2 regions of the Pseudomonas sp. 273 genome follow, and region 1 is predicted to be linked to the other one. Evidence: predicted binding sites of a transcription regulator. Region 1 holds the regulator's gene; the other holds the start of a gene.
What was found. The regulator sigma-54, encoded in region 1, starts transcription at its own class of promoters, with help from an activator protein. The targets are predictions, from matches to a motif close to ANTGGCATNNANNTTGCTNT.
Positions count from the first base shown of each region.

Region 2: the regulator sigma-54 is predicted to act here: its motif matches at 3,535-3,554, upstream of fliD (flagellar filament capping protein FliD).

Region 1 covers NZ_CP116775.1:5,556,451-5,563,605, reverse strand. The annotation lists gene ptsN (PTS IIA-like nitrogen regulatory protein PtsN) at 1-184, opposite strand, end outside; gene raiA (ribosome-associated translation inhibitor RaiA) at 197-505, opposite strand; gene PKO50_RS25400 (RNA polymerase factor sigma-54) at 582-2,084, opposite strand; gene lptB (LPS export ABC transporter ATP-binding protein) at 2,299-3,024, opposite strand; gene lptA (lipopolysaccharide transport periplasmic protein LptA) at 3,024-3,560, opposite strand; gene lptC (LPS export ABC transporter periplasmic protein LptC) at 3,547-4,116, opposite strand; gene PKO50_RS25380 (HAD family hydrolase) at 4,125-4,649, opposite strand; gene PKO50_RS25375 (KpsF/GutQ family sugar-phosphate isomerase) at 4,650-5,624, opposite strand; partial or broken gene PKO50_RS25370 (ATP-binding cassette domain-containing protein) at 5,868-6,668, shown strand; gene mlaE (lipid asymmetry maintenance ABC transporter permease subunit MlaE) at 6,676-7,155, shown strand, end outside.
Region 2 covers NZ_CP116775.1:2,697,610-2,704,764, reverse strand. The annotation lists gene PKO50_RS12860 (flagellar basal body-associated FliL family protein) at 1-353, opposite strand, end outside; gene PKO50_RS12855 (flagellar hook-length control protein FliK) at 394-1,500, opposite strand; gene PKO50_RS12850 (hypothetical protein) at 1,503-1,826, opposite strand; gene fliS (flagellar export chaperone FliS) at 1,810-2,205, opposite strand; gene fliD (flagellar filament capping protein FliD) at 2,202-3,509, opposite strand; gene PKO50_RS12835 (hypothetical protein) at 3,762-4,037, shown strand; gene PKO50_RS12830 (proline dehydrogenase family protein) at 5,240-6,202, shown strand; gene PKO50_RS12825 (GntG family PLP-dependent aldolase) at 6,409-7,155, shown strand, end outside.

The DNA.
Region 1 (7,155 bases):
TGCCGAAGCCGGTGGAGCCCAGGCGTTCGCGGGCCACCAGGCTTTCGAAGATGTCTTGCGCGTCGAGGCCGGGAAGGTCTTTCACGACCAGGTTGGCGATCTGTTCGAGTACGCGCTTCTTGCTGCCGCCCGGCACGTTCACCAGGGAACGGCCGGGGGACAGGATCTGCTCAAGTCGGATCATAGGGGAGGGGGGTTAGCGGACTCCAACGCCCTGTTGGCGTTCGAGGTACTTTTCCTTGTGTTTGATCAGTTGGCGGTCGAGTTTGTCGGTCAGCAGGTCGATGGCTGCGTACATGTCTTCATGTTCGGCACAGGCCACCACTTCGCCACCGGCGATGTGCAGGGTGGCCTCGATGCGCTGTTTCAGCTTTTCGACCTCCATGATGACCTGAACATTGGTGATCTTGTCGAAGTGGCGCTCCAGTCGGCCGAGTTTCTCGCCGACGTAGTCGCGCAGGGCGTCGGTCACATCCAGTTGATGTCCACTGATGTTGACTTGCATACCGCTTTCTCCTTATTGCCCGTGTATAAGTGGCAGGTTATGGGGCCTGCCGCCGGAACACCTTGGCTTGGGTCAATCAGACCAGTCGCTTGCGCTCGCTCGACGGAGCTATCCCGAGGGATTCCCGGTACTTGGCGACTGTCCGACGTGCCACTTGAATGCCCTGTGCCTCCAGTAAACCAGCGATCTTGCTGTCGCTCAACGGCTTTTTCGGACTTTCTGCCGCGACCAGTTTCTTGATGATGGCGCGGATCGCCGTGGACGAGCATTCACCGCCCTCGGAGGTGCTGACGTGGCTGGAGAAGAAGTACTTCAGCTCGAAGATGCCACGCGGGGTGTGCATGAATTTCTGCGTGGTGACCCGCGAGATGGTCGACTCGTGCATGCCCACCGCCTCGGCGATGTCATGCAGGACCAGCGGCTTCATGGCCTCCTCGCCGTACTCGAGGAAGCCGCGCTGGTGCTCGACGATCTGCGTCGCCACCTTCATCAGCGTCTCGTTGCGGCTCTGCAGGCTCTTGATGAACCAGCGGGCTTCCTGCAGCTGGTTGCGCATGAAGGTGTTGTCGGCGCTGGAGTCGGCGCGGCGCACCAGGCCGGCGTACTGCGAATTGACGCGCAGGCGTGGCACCGCTTCCTGGTTCAGTTCCACCAGCCAGCGCTCGTTGTGCTTGCGCACTATCACGTCCGGCACCACGTACTCGGCCTCGCCGGACTCGATCTGCGAGCCCGGGCGCGGGTGCAGCGACTGGATCAGCTCGATGGTCTCGCGCAGTTCGTCTTCCTTGAGCTTCATGCGCCGCATCAGCTGGGTGTAGTCGCGGCTGCCGAGCAGGTCGAGGTGGTCGGCGACCAGGCGCAGGGCCTCGTTCAGCAGGTGGGTGTTGGCGGGCATCTGGCGTAGCTGCAGCAGCAGGCATTCGCGCAGGTTGCGCGCGCCGACGCCGGCCGGCTCCATCTGCTGGATGCGCCGCAGCACCACTTCCACCTCGTCCATCTCGACGTCCAGCTCGGGGTCGAGGGAGACGAGGATGTCCTCCAGGGACTCCTCCAGGTAGCCGTCGTCGTTGATGCCGTCGATGATGCTGAGGGCGATCAGGCGGTCGGTGTCGGACATGGGGGAGAGGTTCAGCTGCCACAGCAGGTGGCTCTGCAGGCTCTCGCCGGCGGAGGTGCGGGCGGTGAAGTCCCACTCGTCGTCGTCGTTGCTGGGCAGGCTGCTGGCGCTGGTCTGGTAGACGTCTTCCCAGGCGGTGTCGACCGGCAGCTCGTTGGGGATGCGTTCGGCCCACTGGTCCTCGTCCAGGCTGTCGGCGCTGGGCGTGGTGGTTTCCTGGAAGCTTTCGCTCTGCGAGTTGGCGTTGGTGTTGGCGGGGGTTTCCGCGCCTTCGGCGTAGGGGTCGCTAGCGTCGAAGTCGTCGCCTTCTTCCTGGCGCTCGAGCATCGGGTTGGATTCCAGCGCCTCCTGGATCTCCTGTTGCAGGTCCAGGGTGGAGAGTTGGAGCAGTCGGATGGCCTGTTGCAGCTGCGGGGTCATCGTCAGCTGCTGGCCCATCTTGAGGACAAGCGATGGTTTCATGGCTGGAACTTGGCACCTTGTTCGCTGGCGTGTAGTGCGCCATATCCACGACTACGGGCGCCAGGGCCGAAGCTCCGGAACGCCGCTAGGAAGCAAATTATATGCCTGAATTCTCGGACTTTGCCTAGGGCGTTTACGCATAAATCTGATGTCGGTCGGTCGGGCCGACGTGATGGGGTGCCTGCGCCCCGGCACGAGGCCGGGGCGTGGGGGCTCAGAGGCGGAACTCGTGGCCCAGGTAGACTTCCTTGACCAGCTCGTTGGCCATGATTGCCGTGGAGTCGCCTTCGGCGATCAACTGGCCGTCGTTGACGATGTAGGCCGTCTCGCAGATGTCCAGGGTCTCGCGCACGTTGTGGTCGGTGATGAGCACGCCGATGCCCTTGGCCTTGAGGTGGTGGATGATCTGCTTGATGTCGCCCACCGAGATCGGGTCCACGCCGGCGAAGGGTTCGTCGAGGAGGATGAACTTCGGCGAGCTGGCCAGGGCGCGGGCGATCTCCACGCGGCGGCGCTCGCCACCGGACAGGCTCATGCCGAGGTTGTCGCGGATGTGGTGGATGTGGAACTCCTCCAGCAGGCTCTCCAGGGCTTCCTTGCGGCCGTTGCGGTCGAGGTCGGCGCGGGTCTCGAGGATGGCGCCGATGTTGTCCGCCACCGACAGCTTGCGGAAGATCGAGGCTTCCTGCGGCAGGTAGCCGATGCCGGCGCGGGCGCGGCCGTGCATGGGCAGGTTGGTGACGTCCTGCTCGTCGATGCGGACCACGCCCTGGTCGGCGCGCACCAGGCCGACGATCATGTAGAAGCAGGTGGTCTTGCCGGCGCCGTTGGGGCCGAGCAGGCCGACGATCTGCCCGCTGTCGATGCTCATGCTGACGTCGCGGACGACCTGGCGACCCTTGTAGCTCTTGGCGAGGTGCTGTGCGGTGAGCGTGGCCATTACTGGGCTTGATCCTGCTTCTTCTTGGGCTGGATGACCATGTCGATGCGCGGGCGCGGGGTGGTCACCTGGGTGCCCGTGGCGCGGCCGGCGTTGACGATCTGCCGTTCGGTATCGTAGACGACCTTCTCGCCTTCGAAGGTGTTGCCTTCCTGGATCACCTTGGCCTGGTCGATCAGGATCACCCGGTTCTGGGTGACGAAGTACTGGATGGTCAGGCCGTAGGCCTTGGTGATTTCCTTTTCCGGCGCCGGCTTCTGCTCGAAGTAGGCGGGCTTGCCGACCGAGGTGACCACCTCGATCTCGCCGTCCTTGTTCTGCTTGAGGGTGACGGTGTTGCCGGTCAGCTTCATGCTGCCCTGGGTCACCACCACGTCGCCGCGGTAGACCGCGACGCCCTGCTTGTCGTCCAGCTCGGCGCTGTCGGCCTGCACGCGGATCGGTTGTTCGCGATCGGTCGGCAGCGCCCAGCTTGCGCTGCTGCCCAGGCTGGCGACGAGGCCGAGGAAAAGGGGGAAGGTTTTAACGAACCTCATGCTGACCTCTTACGTTGGACAGCAGGGTCATCCGGCTGTCTTTCAGATACGCTTTCATGCCTACCGCCGTGGTCACCCCTTGGGGCTCGGTGATCTTAACGGGTTGACTGGTCTCGGCATAATCCTTGTCCGGGAACACCGTCATGCGCGTGGTGGTGAGCAGCAGGGTGCGGTTCTGCGCGTCGGTGCGCTGGACCCGGACGTTGTCTATCAGTTCGACCTGCTTGCCTTCCGGGCCCACCTCGGCGCGCACGCTCTGCACGTGCCACGGCTGCGGCTGGCCCTCGCGGAAGAAGAACAGGTCCGGCGTGGTGACGTTGGTGACGTCGGTGGCCTTCATGTGTTCCAGCCGATCGGCGGTCATCTCGTAGGCCAGGCTGCCGTCCTCGCGGTACTGCAGGCTGTGGGCATTGGCCGCGTAGAAGTCGATGGCGTCGTTGCTGGGCGTGACCTGGCGCTCGTTGAAGTCCAGGCGCACGTTCCAGTAGTAGCCCAGTGCGACCAGCAGGACCGCGATCAGGGCGAGGAGGAGCTTCTGGCGAAGGGTCTTCGGCATATCCGGCTCTACAGGTAGGCGCTCTGCGCCGCCTCGAGGTTGCCCTGGGCGCGCAGGATGAGTTCGCAGAATTCACGGGCCGCGCCTTCGCCGCCGCGCGCCTGGGTCACGCCGTGGGCGTGCTGGCGAACGAAGGCGTCGGCGCTGGCCACCGCCATGCCCAGGCCGACCCGGCGGATGACCGGAAGGTCGGGCAGGTCGTCGCCCAGGTAGGCGACCTGTTCATAGCCTAGCCCGAGTTCGGCGAGCAGTTGGTCGAGGACCACCAGCTTGTCCTCGCGGCCCTGGAACAGGTGCTCGATGCCCAGGTTCTGGGCGCGGCGCTCGACCACGGCGCTCTTGCGGCCGCTGATGATGGCGGTGCGCACGCCCGAGGCGATGAGCATCTTGATGCCGTGGCCGTCGAGGGTGTTGAAGGTCTTGAACTCGCCGCCGTCGGGCAGGAAGTAGAGCTTGCCGTCGGTCAGCACGCCGTCCACGTCGAACACCGCCAGGCGCACGCCACTGGCGCGTTGCAGCAGGTCTGCGGTCATTCAGATGACTCCGGCGCGGGTCAGGTCGTGGACGTGCAGCACGCCCACCGGGTGGTCGTCGCCGTCGACCACCACCAGGACGTTGATCTTGTGGTCGTCCATGATCTTCAGGGCTTCGGCGGCGAGCATGTCCGGGCGCACGGTCTTGCCGTGCACGGTCATCACCTGGTCGATGGTGGCCGTGCGCACGTCCACGCCCTTGTCCAGGGTGCGGCGCAGGTCGCCGTCGGTGAACACGCCGGCCAGGCGGCCGTCCTCGCCCAGGACGATGGTCATGCCCAGGCCCTTGCGGGTCATTTCCAGCAGGGCGCCGCTGAGCGAGGTGCCGGGGGAGACCTGCGGCAGTTCTTCACCCACGTGCATGATGTTTTCCACTTTCAGCAACAATCGCCGGCCCAGGGCGCCGCCCGGGTGGGAGAAGGCGAAGTCCTCGGCGGTGAAGCCGCGGGCCTCCAGCAGGGCCACGGCGAGGGCGTCGCCGAGCACCAGGGAGACGGTGGTGGAGGAGGTCGGCGCCAGGTTCAGCGAGCAGGCCTCGTGCTCGACGCTGGCGTCCAGGTTCACCGCGGCGGCCTTGGCCAGCGGCGACTCGGGGTTGCCGGTCATGCTCACCAGGGTGATGCCCAGGCGCGCGATCAGCGGCAGCAGGGTGATGATCTCGGCGGTGGAGCCGGAGTTGGACAGCGCCAGGACCACGTCGTCCCTGGTGATCATGCCCATGTCGCCGTGGCTGGCCTCGGCCGGGTGGACGAAGAACGCCGGGGTGCCGGTGCTGGCCAGGGTGGCGGCGATCTTGCGGCCGATGTGCCCGGACTTGCCCATGCCGACCACCACCACGCGGCCCTTGCAGGCGAGCAGCAGCTCGCAGGCTCGGGAGAAATCGGCCCCGATGCGTGGCAGCAGGGCATCCACCGCATCGCGCTCGAGGCCGATGGTGCGTTGTGCCGACTGGATGAAATCGTGATTCTGGCTCATGTTCCGATCGCGTGGGGCGAAGTGAAGGGCGAGATTATAACGGTAAAGCGGTCCGGGCTTCACCCTGCCGATACCGGATCTTGCACACGCGAACCTGAATCCGAGCTGAATCGCCGGTGGCGGGCCTTGGGCCGCCGCGCACGCCAGTGCTATAGTTCGCCGCCGTTCGGCCTGTCTTGCGTCACCGTGTTCCGGCGGTTCGACGGGGCATTGCAGGGACAGGGCCGTCATGCAAGGAGTTCTATGAGCACCGATGAAAAATACGCTGTCGAGCTGAAGGGGGTTACCTTCAAGCGCGGTACCCGCGCCATCTTCGACAACGTGGATATCCGTATTCCGCGCGGCAAGGTCACCGGCATCATGGGGCCGTCCGGTTGTGGCAAGACCACCCTGCTGCGCCTGATCGCCGCACAGCTGCGCCCGGTCAGGGGCGACGTCATGGTCAACGGGCAGAACCTGCCCAAGCTGGCCCGTGCCGACCTGTTCGACATGCGCAAGCAGTTCGGCGTGCTGTTCCAGAGCGGCGCGCTGTTCACCGACCTGGACGTGTTCGAGAACGTCGCCTTCCCGCTGCGGGTGCACACCGACCTGCCCGAGGAGATGATCCGCGACATCGTCCTGATGAAGCTGCAGGCCGTGGGCCTGCGCGGCGCCGTCGAGCTGATGCCGGACGAGCTGTCCGGCGGCATGAAGCGCCGCGTGGCACTGGCCCGGGCGATAGCCCTGGACCCACAGATACTCATGTACGACGAGCCTTTCGTCGGCCAGGACCCGATCGCCATGGGCGTGCTGGTGCGGCTGATCCGCCTGCTCAACGACGCCCTGGGCATCACCAGCATCGTGGTTTCCCACGACCTGGCGGAAACCGCCAGCATCGCCGACTACATCTATATCGTCGGCGACGGCAAGGTGCTGGGGCAGGGCACGCCGGCGGAGCTCAAGGAGCTCGACGATCCGCGCGTGCGCCAGTTTATGAAAGGCATCCCGGATGGTCCGGTGCCCTTCCACTATCCCGCGCGCGACTACCGCGCCGACCTGCTGGGGAACGCTGATGCGCAAGACTTCACTGCTCGAGCGGATCCGCCTGCTCGGGCGGTCGGGCCTCGACGTGCTCGAGGCGCTCGGCCGTTCCACGCTGTTCCTCGGCCACGCCGTGCTCGGCCGCCGGGTGCCCGGCGGCATGGGCCAGCTGCTGGTCAAGCAGCTGTACTCGGTGGGCGTGCTGTCGCTGGCGATCGTCGTGGTTTCGGGCATCTTCATCGGCATGGTGCTGGCCCTGCAGGGCTACAACATCCTCAAGGACTACGGTTCCGAGCAGGCGGTGGGGCAGATGGTGGCCCTGACCCTGCTGCGCGAACTGGGCCCGGTGGTGACCGGCCTGCTGTTCGCCGGCCGCGCAGGCTCCGCGCTGACCGCCGAGATCGGCAACATGAAATCCACCGAGCAGCTTTCCAGCCTGGAGATGATCGGCGTCGACCCGCTGCGCTACGTGATCGCGCCGCGCCTGTGGGCCGGCTTCATCTCGATGCCG
Region 2 (7,155 bases), 2.9 Mb from region 1:
TAGGTCAGCGCGGAGAGGTGCGCCACCGCCGAGTTGCGCACCATGGGGTCGATCTGCTGCAGCTTCTTCTGCTGGGTGCCCAGCTCGGCCTGCAGCACCAGGTCGAGCACGAAGTAGTGCTCGCGGCCGTCGCCGCCCGGCAGGCTGACGATGATCTTGTTGACCGGGAAGAACTCGTATTCGCCGGGCGCTTCCTCTTCCGCCGCGGCGCCCTGCTCAGCGCCGGCGGCCTCGCCGGCCCTGGCCTGGGCGGCCAGCAGCGGGCGCGCCAGGTACCAGGTGCCGGCCACGCCGCCGGCGGCGATCAGCAGATTCAGAACAGTGAACAACAACATGATGCGGCGCATCGTCATGACGGTTTTCCGATCCTCGGTTTCCATGGGTTGCCCGGCGCTAGACGGTGACCAGCACGTCGCGCGGGCGCAGGCCGGCGTCCGCCGCCGTCCCCTGCTCCGCCGCCGCACCGGTCGGCGCGTCGTCCAGCCAACTGGCCGGGCGCCCCTGCCGGGCCTGTTGCTGCTGCGCCTGCTGCTGGCCGGCGCGGCCGTCGGAGACCTGCACCTCCACCGGCTGCTGGCTGGCTCCGGCGATGTCCTGGCGCAGTCGCTCGGCGCCCTGCTGCAGCAGGCGGGCGACGTCGCCCTGGGCCGCGTGGATCTGCACCGTCAGGCCTGCATTGTCCCGGCTCAGGTAGATTTCCAGGCGCCCCAGCTCCGGCGGGTCCAGGCGGATGGCGGCGCTCTGCTGGTTGTGCCGCAGCTGCAGCTCGACGTTGTCGCGCAGGGCGTTGAGCAGTTGCTCGCCCCAGCGTTCGGCCGGCGCCTGCAGGCTCAGCTGGCGCTCGGGCATGTGGCTGGCCGCCAGCGGCTGGGCGTCGTTCACCACGGCCGGGGCGTTGGGCGGCGCCGGCGCGGCGGGCGACGGCACCTGGCCGGCGAGCTTGTCGAGCTGGCTGTGCAGCAATTCGTCGGCAGCCGTTGCGGCCTTCGCCGGTGGCGCTTCCTCGGTCTTGGCCGGCAGGGCCAGGCTCGGCAGGGGCTGGCCCTGGGCCGGCGGCGGCGGGGCCTCGGCCATGCCCTGGGGCAACTGCGGCAGCGGCAGGTTGCCGGGCAGGGCGCGGGATACCGGCGCGCTCGCGGCATCCCCGGCCTGGCCGGCGTCGCGGGCCTGCAAGGTCACTTCGCGCTGGCCGAGCATGCTGGCCAGCCACTGCTCGGCGCCCGGCAGGGCGCCCAGGCTCGGGTCGGGCTGCGGCGGGAGGTCCTGTGGCGCAGCCGGGTCGGCGGGCGTGGAGGGAGCCTCCGGCACGTCCTCGGTCGCTTCCGCGCCCTTGGCCAGTTGCGCGGCGAAGGCCGGCAGCACCTCGCCCGCCGCCTCGGAGCCACCCCTGGCGGCCGTGCCCGCGGCCTGCTGCCCGGCGCCCATGGCCGGTACGGCCGGCAGCGGCGTGTCCTTGCCCGGCGCGGCGTCCGCGGCCAGGCGGGTATTCACCTGCAACACTGTCATCTCCCGGCCAGCAAGCGGTCTATCTGCATGTAGGCGGAGCGCCCTTCGGCGTACTCCAGGTGGCTCGCCAGCAACTGGCGCAGGCGCTCCACCTCCTGCGCGCAGGCGCGCCGCGCCTGCTCGTGCAACTGCTGCAAACGGCGCTTGGCCTCCATGCCGGCGGCGTCCAGCGCGGGGCCGGCGGCCAGGCGTTCGAGCAGCGCGCGGATGGCGCCGTCGACCTCGCCCAGGCGCGCCCACTCGCCGCGCGCCAGCACCTCGCCCAGGCGCGCGTGGAGGCTGCGCAGCTCGTGCACGCGCGGATCAGCCACGGGCGGCATGGACACCGGCCCAGCCTTCGCGCAGGGTGCCGAGCAGGCCGGCGACCTCGTCCAGGCCCTCCAGCGACAGGTTCACGCTGACGTCCGAGAGGCGGTAGATGCAGTAGTCGTAGAGCCGCGCCAGGTCCTGCACCACCGCCCCGCCGGCTTCGTAGTCGAGGGCGCTGGACAGGCCGTTGAGGATGTTCATGCACTTGTCCAGGGAACGGCCCTTCTGCTGGAAGCGCCTGGCCTCGATATGCCCGCGGGCGCGGGCCAGTTCGTCGAGCAGGCCGTCGAACAGCACCAGCACCAGCTCGTAGGGCGACGCCGCGGCGGCGCGCGCCTCCAGGTCCGTGGTGCGGTAGCTGTCGTAGCCTTCGTTCATCGAATAGGTCATGTGAACATGCTGGAGGTCTGGTCCATGGAATTCATGACTTGCATGAGGTTGGTGTACTGCTTGAGGTAGCGCGAGTAGGCGTTGTTGTAGCGCGTCTGCAGGGCATCGAACTGGTCGTCGATGTCGGCCAGCTTGTCGTTCAGGCTGTTCACCCGCGAGGTCAGCAGGCCGCTGGTGGAGCTGGTGTAGGCCTTGAGCGCGCTGTCCAGGCTGTCGATCAGGTTGCCCTTGCCGCTGAACAGTTGCTCGAAGCCGTCGGCGTTCTGCGCCAGGGCCTTCTCCAGCTTGCTGCTGTCGAGTGTCAGCTTGCCGCTGCTGTCGGCGCTGACGCCGTAGCCGATCAGGTTGACGCCGCCGAAGCTGGTGCGGATCAGGCCGTTGACCGCCGACCTGATCGCCTGCACCGCCGAGTCGCCGGCCAGCGCGCCGCGGCTGGTGGTGCCGCTGCCGCTGGCGGTCAGCGTGCCGATGGTGCCCATCAGGGTGTTGTAGGCATCCAGGAAGCCCTGCAACTTCTTGGTGGTGGCGTCCTTGTCGCGGCCGATGTCGAGGCTCAGCGGCGCCTCGGCCGGGTCGCTGACCTTGGTGAAGGTCAGGCTCACGCCGTCGATGGCCTTGTCGAAGGTGTTGCTGGCGTTGCGCAGCTCGATGCCGCCTTGCCCGCCCAGGTAGACGATGGCGTCCTGGGCGCTGGAAAGCTGCTTGCGGGCGTCGATGGAACCCTGCACCACGGCATTGCTGCTGGACAGGCTGATGGCCTGGTCGGCGCCGCTCTTGTCGCTGGTCAGCACCAGGTTCACCGTGCCGTCGCTGCGCACCAGGGTGGCCTTGACGCCGGTGTTGTCGGCGGCGCCGTTGATGGCCGAGGCCAGGGCGCTGAGGCTGGTGATGCCGCTCATGTCGACCTTGAAGCTGTCGCTGCCCTGGCCGATGGTCAGCTCGCCGCTGCCCAGGTCGCCGTCGCTCAGGCCCTGCAGGGCCACCTGGTCCTTGGAGGCCAGCTGCTTGACGAAGAACTGGTAGCTGCCGGAAACGGCGGTGGAACCGACGCTGGCGGTAGCATAGCCCTCGGCGCTGAAGGTGGCGCTGTTGACCAGCATGTTGCTGGCGCTGCTGGAGCTGCTGCGCAGCCCGGTCACCGCCGAGGCGAAGCTGCTCAGCGCCGACTTCAGCTGGGTGACCGCGGACAGCTCGCTGTTGTAGCTGGTCTTGTTGCGGTTCAGCCGCGTCTGCGACGCCTGGATGTCGTACTGGGCCAGCTGGGTCGCCATCTGCTGGACGTAATCGGAATCTATGGTTGCCATGGTCGGGTACCCCTTTGCGAGCCTGGGAGCAAGTTCGGTGCCAACGCCCGGAAGACCCGTATTCCGGGGACTCCAGCCGGCAGCGAAGTGAAAGGATGCTTCCGCCTCGTGGAACCGGAAGGCGAGCCGGAAAGGGCCTTTCCGCCTGCCGGCGCGGGAGCTGCTTCCCAGTCAAGGCGACCGGGTGGGGGTTGGAGTTAAGCGGAGATTTGGGGCTGGGTTGAATGCGAGTTCCGGCCCCCTCGTTTGGCGGTGAGTTTCACCTGCCAAGGCCGGCGGCTCGGAAAGCTCAACGACACCTTTTGGCGCGTCTTCGAAATGTCCAAACACGTCGGCATCGCCTTTCTGACCGTGGACGCCAAAAACGACCGCGCCGCCACGTGCTACGAATGGCTAGGATTCAGACCATTGATTAATACTCCACTCCAACTGGTCTCTTCGACCACAACCTTCCTCGACGCGTTTCGAGAAAGGGAAATGCAGGACCAAGTTCAAGCGCTGGCAACCACCGAAACCCCGACCTTCTGAAGCCTCAGCCAGTCGGCCAAAGGCATGAGAGGGACGGCCCGAAAGGGTGCCCCCCTGACAGGTCCTCCGTCAGGGCCCGAGACGCAGCACGGTGGCCCGCCCTTCGCCTTCTCTGGCGTTAGGACCGCCACTCTATTCACAGAACGTATACGCCCCATAGGACACTTCCAATACTGATAGTCCCTCGCAAAAGCTCGCCTCCTTTCTTTGACTGCCATCTGACGACATCACTGCAGCACTACAGAAAGTGCAGGAGAAATGACAAGAGTAGGTCTGCTAGAACTCAGAGTCGGGACATGTCTCGCCACAGGGCACCAAAGTATGCAACCGGAACCCGGAGTCATTGTGCGGGAGTGAACGCTAGGTGGCCGGAACCTAAAGAAGCCACCGCCTTGGAGGATGTGAGTACTGCTACGCAAAAGTTATCAAAACCAAACCATCTGACTCCTCACCGACCTGAAATGAAGAGCAGTACGCTCCGTACTCTGACCTAGATCGGAATGGCTCACACTAGAACTCTTGGCAGTCATGCCGAAGGCAGAGTGCCAAGTTTTACAGACTCGTTTCTGCAGCTGCAATCTAGCCGGATTCACTACCCTGCCAGCGCGCCTCGCACTGGACACGAATCTTCAACACCGTAAACGGACGTTGACTATGGAATCGCTGGGTAACCTACGCCATATAGGAACCGTGCACCCTGCAATATCGCCACCCCCGCAACTGATGATCGAATGGCTACTGTTCAACAAATGGGCATCCGAGGTTGGCTCACACCCTGGGCCAAGGCAATCTCACTCGTGAGAAGTTCTTCAACAGCAGGCACGCGGCAAGACATAGAAATGCCGTACAGAAAATTCATATTCAATATAAAGATTTTTCACCAAGAGCATCTATAAGATTCCATTTTTTCTGCTTTTCGCCCCCGCACAGATGCCCAGCCAATAACGATTTCGATCACAGCAACCCATTGAAACACACAGGAAAATCAAAATAAAAAGGCAGCACACCTACATCCCCCTTCTTGTACGACTTCATTTCTCGAACCACCGAAGAGACTAGACAGCTAAATTAACTCCTGCTTTTATTCCATTGCACCATTGAGCTGACTCATGACCGTTGCTGTTGGATGCTTTATCGATTGTTGAGAATTCGTCTAAGCGTACTGAGAAGTGCACTATCGCCTTACTCAAGGAGAGAGACCGATGACTCCCCGCGAAACTTGTATCCTTGCCGCTGCGGCCCTGAAAAAGCTGGCCATGAACCAAGCCTGCAGGGAGGCGTTCTCTAAAGACTCTTTGTTCTTCAAGTTGTTCGCATCTGCTGCGCAACGCTATCTTCTTGCCGCAAACCGGGACGCGCTGCTGCCAAAACTGAACGTACTGGCTGAGAAGGGCTATGCATTGAGTGTCGAGTACGTCGGCGAAGAGAATGCCGACTCGGCAGTAGTACAACGCTTCATCAATGAGTACCTGACGTCGATCCAGCCATTCGCCGATGCAGGGCTTAAACCTCAGTTGAGCTTCGACCTTAGCGCCGTTGGCCTCGCCCTATCCCAGAACACCGCCTACAAAAATGCGGCAGCCATCATCTCAGCAGCTGCGGCGCACGATATGCCTGTCATGATCAGCATGGAACGTGCCGCCTCAGTAGACCGGATTCTGGAAGTGTATGGCGAATTGGCGCCTGTCCACGCAAACGTTGGCGTGACCATCCAAGCATATCTACACCGCACCCTCGACGATCTGCCGAAAATCCTTCACTACGGACGCAAAGTCAGGTTGGTCAAGGGAGTCTACAACGAGCCTGAGGCGGTCGCGCTGCCTCGCGGCGAAGCCCTGGATCAACGCTACTTGGGGTTGCTGGATATGGCCTTGGGGGCAGGTGTGCCCGTCAGCTGCGCGACCCAGGATCCCGCCCTGATCCCCCATATCCTGGCCAAGTCGCGTCATTCAGCAAATATTGAACTGGAGATGCTCCACGGCGTGCAACCCACCTTGCTGCGCCAAGCCAGGGAGGCAGGGTTGCCCTGCCGTATCTATGGAGTCTATGGCGAAAGCTGGTACCTACACTTTCTGCATCGCTTGGCCGAGTCCCCGGAAGAGATTCTAGGTGCGCTGGCTGACTTCAGCGATCCCTCCCGCGTGGTATTCGCGGCCGGTTACTGAACCTGCTGTGTTTGCCCACGGACTGTAAACAGAGCCCGATCTGATGTTTGCATTCCTTGTTATTTTAAATAGAACGGATGGCATCTATCCCTCCAGAATTACTGCGTGCGTCGGCAGATGGGGATGAGCCGACCATAACGTGAACACATCGCGCGTGCTACCGCACAAAAAAAGTATGCCGCTCACATTACAGAAAGGATGTACACATGTTCATTGACCTTAGAAGTGATACGGTGACTAAACCCACCAATGGCATGCGCAAGGCAATTTACCTAGCCGAGGTTGGTGATGACTGTTTCGGCGAGGATCCTAGCGTCAAGAATCTGGAAGAATATTGCGCAAATTATTTCAAAAAGGAAGCGGCCTTATTTACGACCGGAGGAACCCTGAGCAATCAGCTGGCAATTAAGACCATGACGCGCCCCGGCGATGAGATATTCATGGACGCCTCCTACCACATTAACTTCTACGAGGCAGCATCGACTTCTGCCTTTTCTGGGGTGAACTTTTCCCTGACCTGCCATGACGATGGTTTATTCGATGTCGCGGATTTACAAAAATTGTACGCGTCGAAGTGTCGCTGGAACCAGAACTACGCGGTGCCACGGGTGGTCGTCGTAGAAAATACACTGGGTTGTAAAGGCGGCGGTGTGTTCCCTCTGGAACAGATGAACCAAGTTTTTACCTATGCCAAGAACATCGGCGCATACCGTTACCTGGATGGTGCACGGATTCTCCACGCCTCAATCGCCACCGGTATGGATGTCACCTCCTTTACCGACAATGCCGATCTGATGTCCATGTGCCTTTCCAAAGGGCTAGGAGCGCCAGTCGGCTCAATCATGATGGGCCCGCACGAGCTTATCCAGCAGGCCAGAAAGTACCGAAAGTGGTTCGGTGGTGATCAGCACCAGAGCGGAATGATGGCCGCCGCGGGCTTGTATGCCATGCGC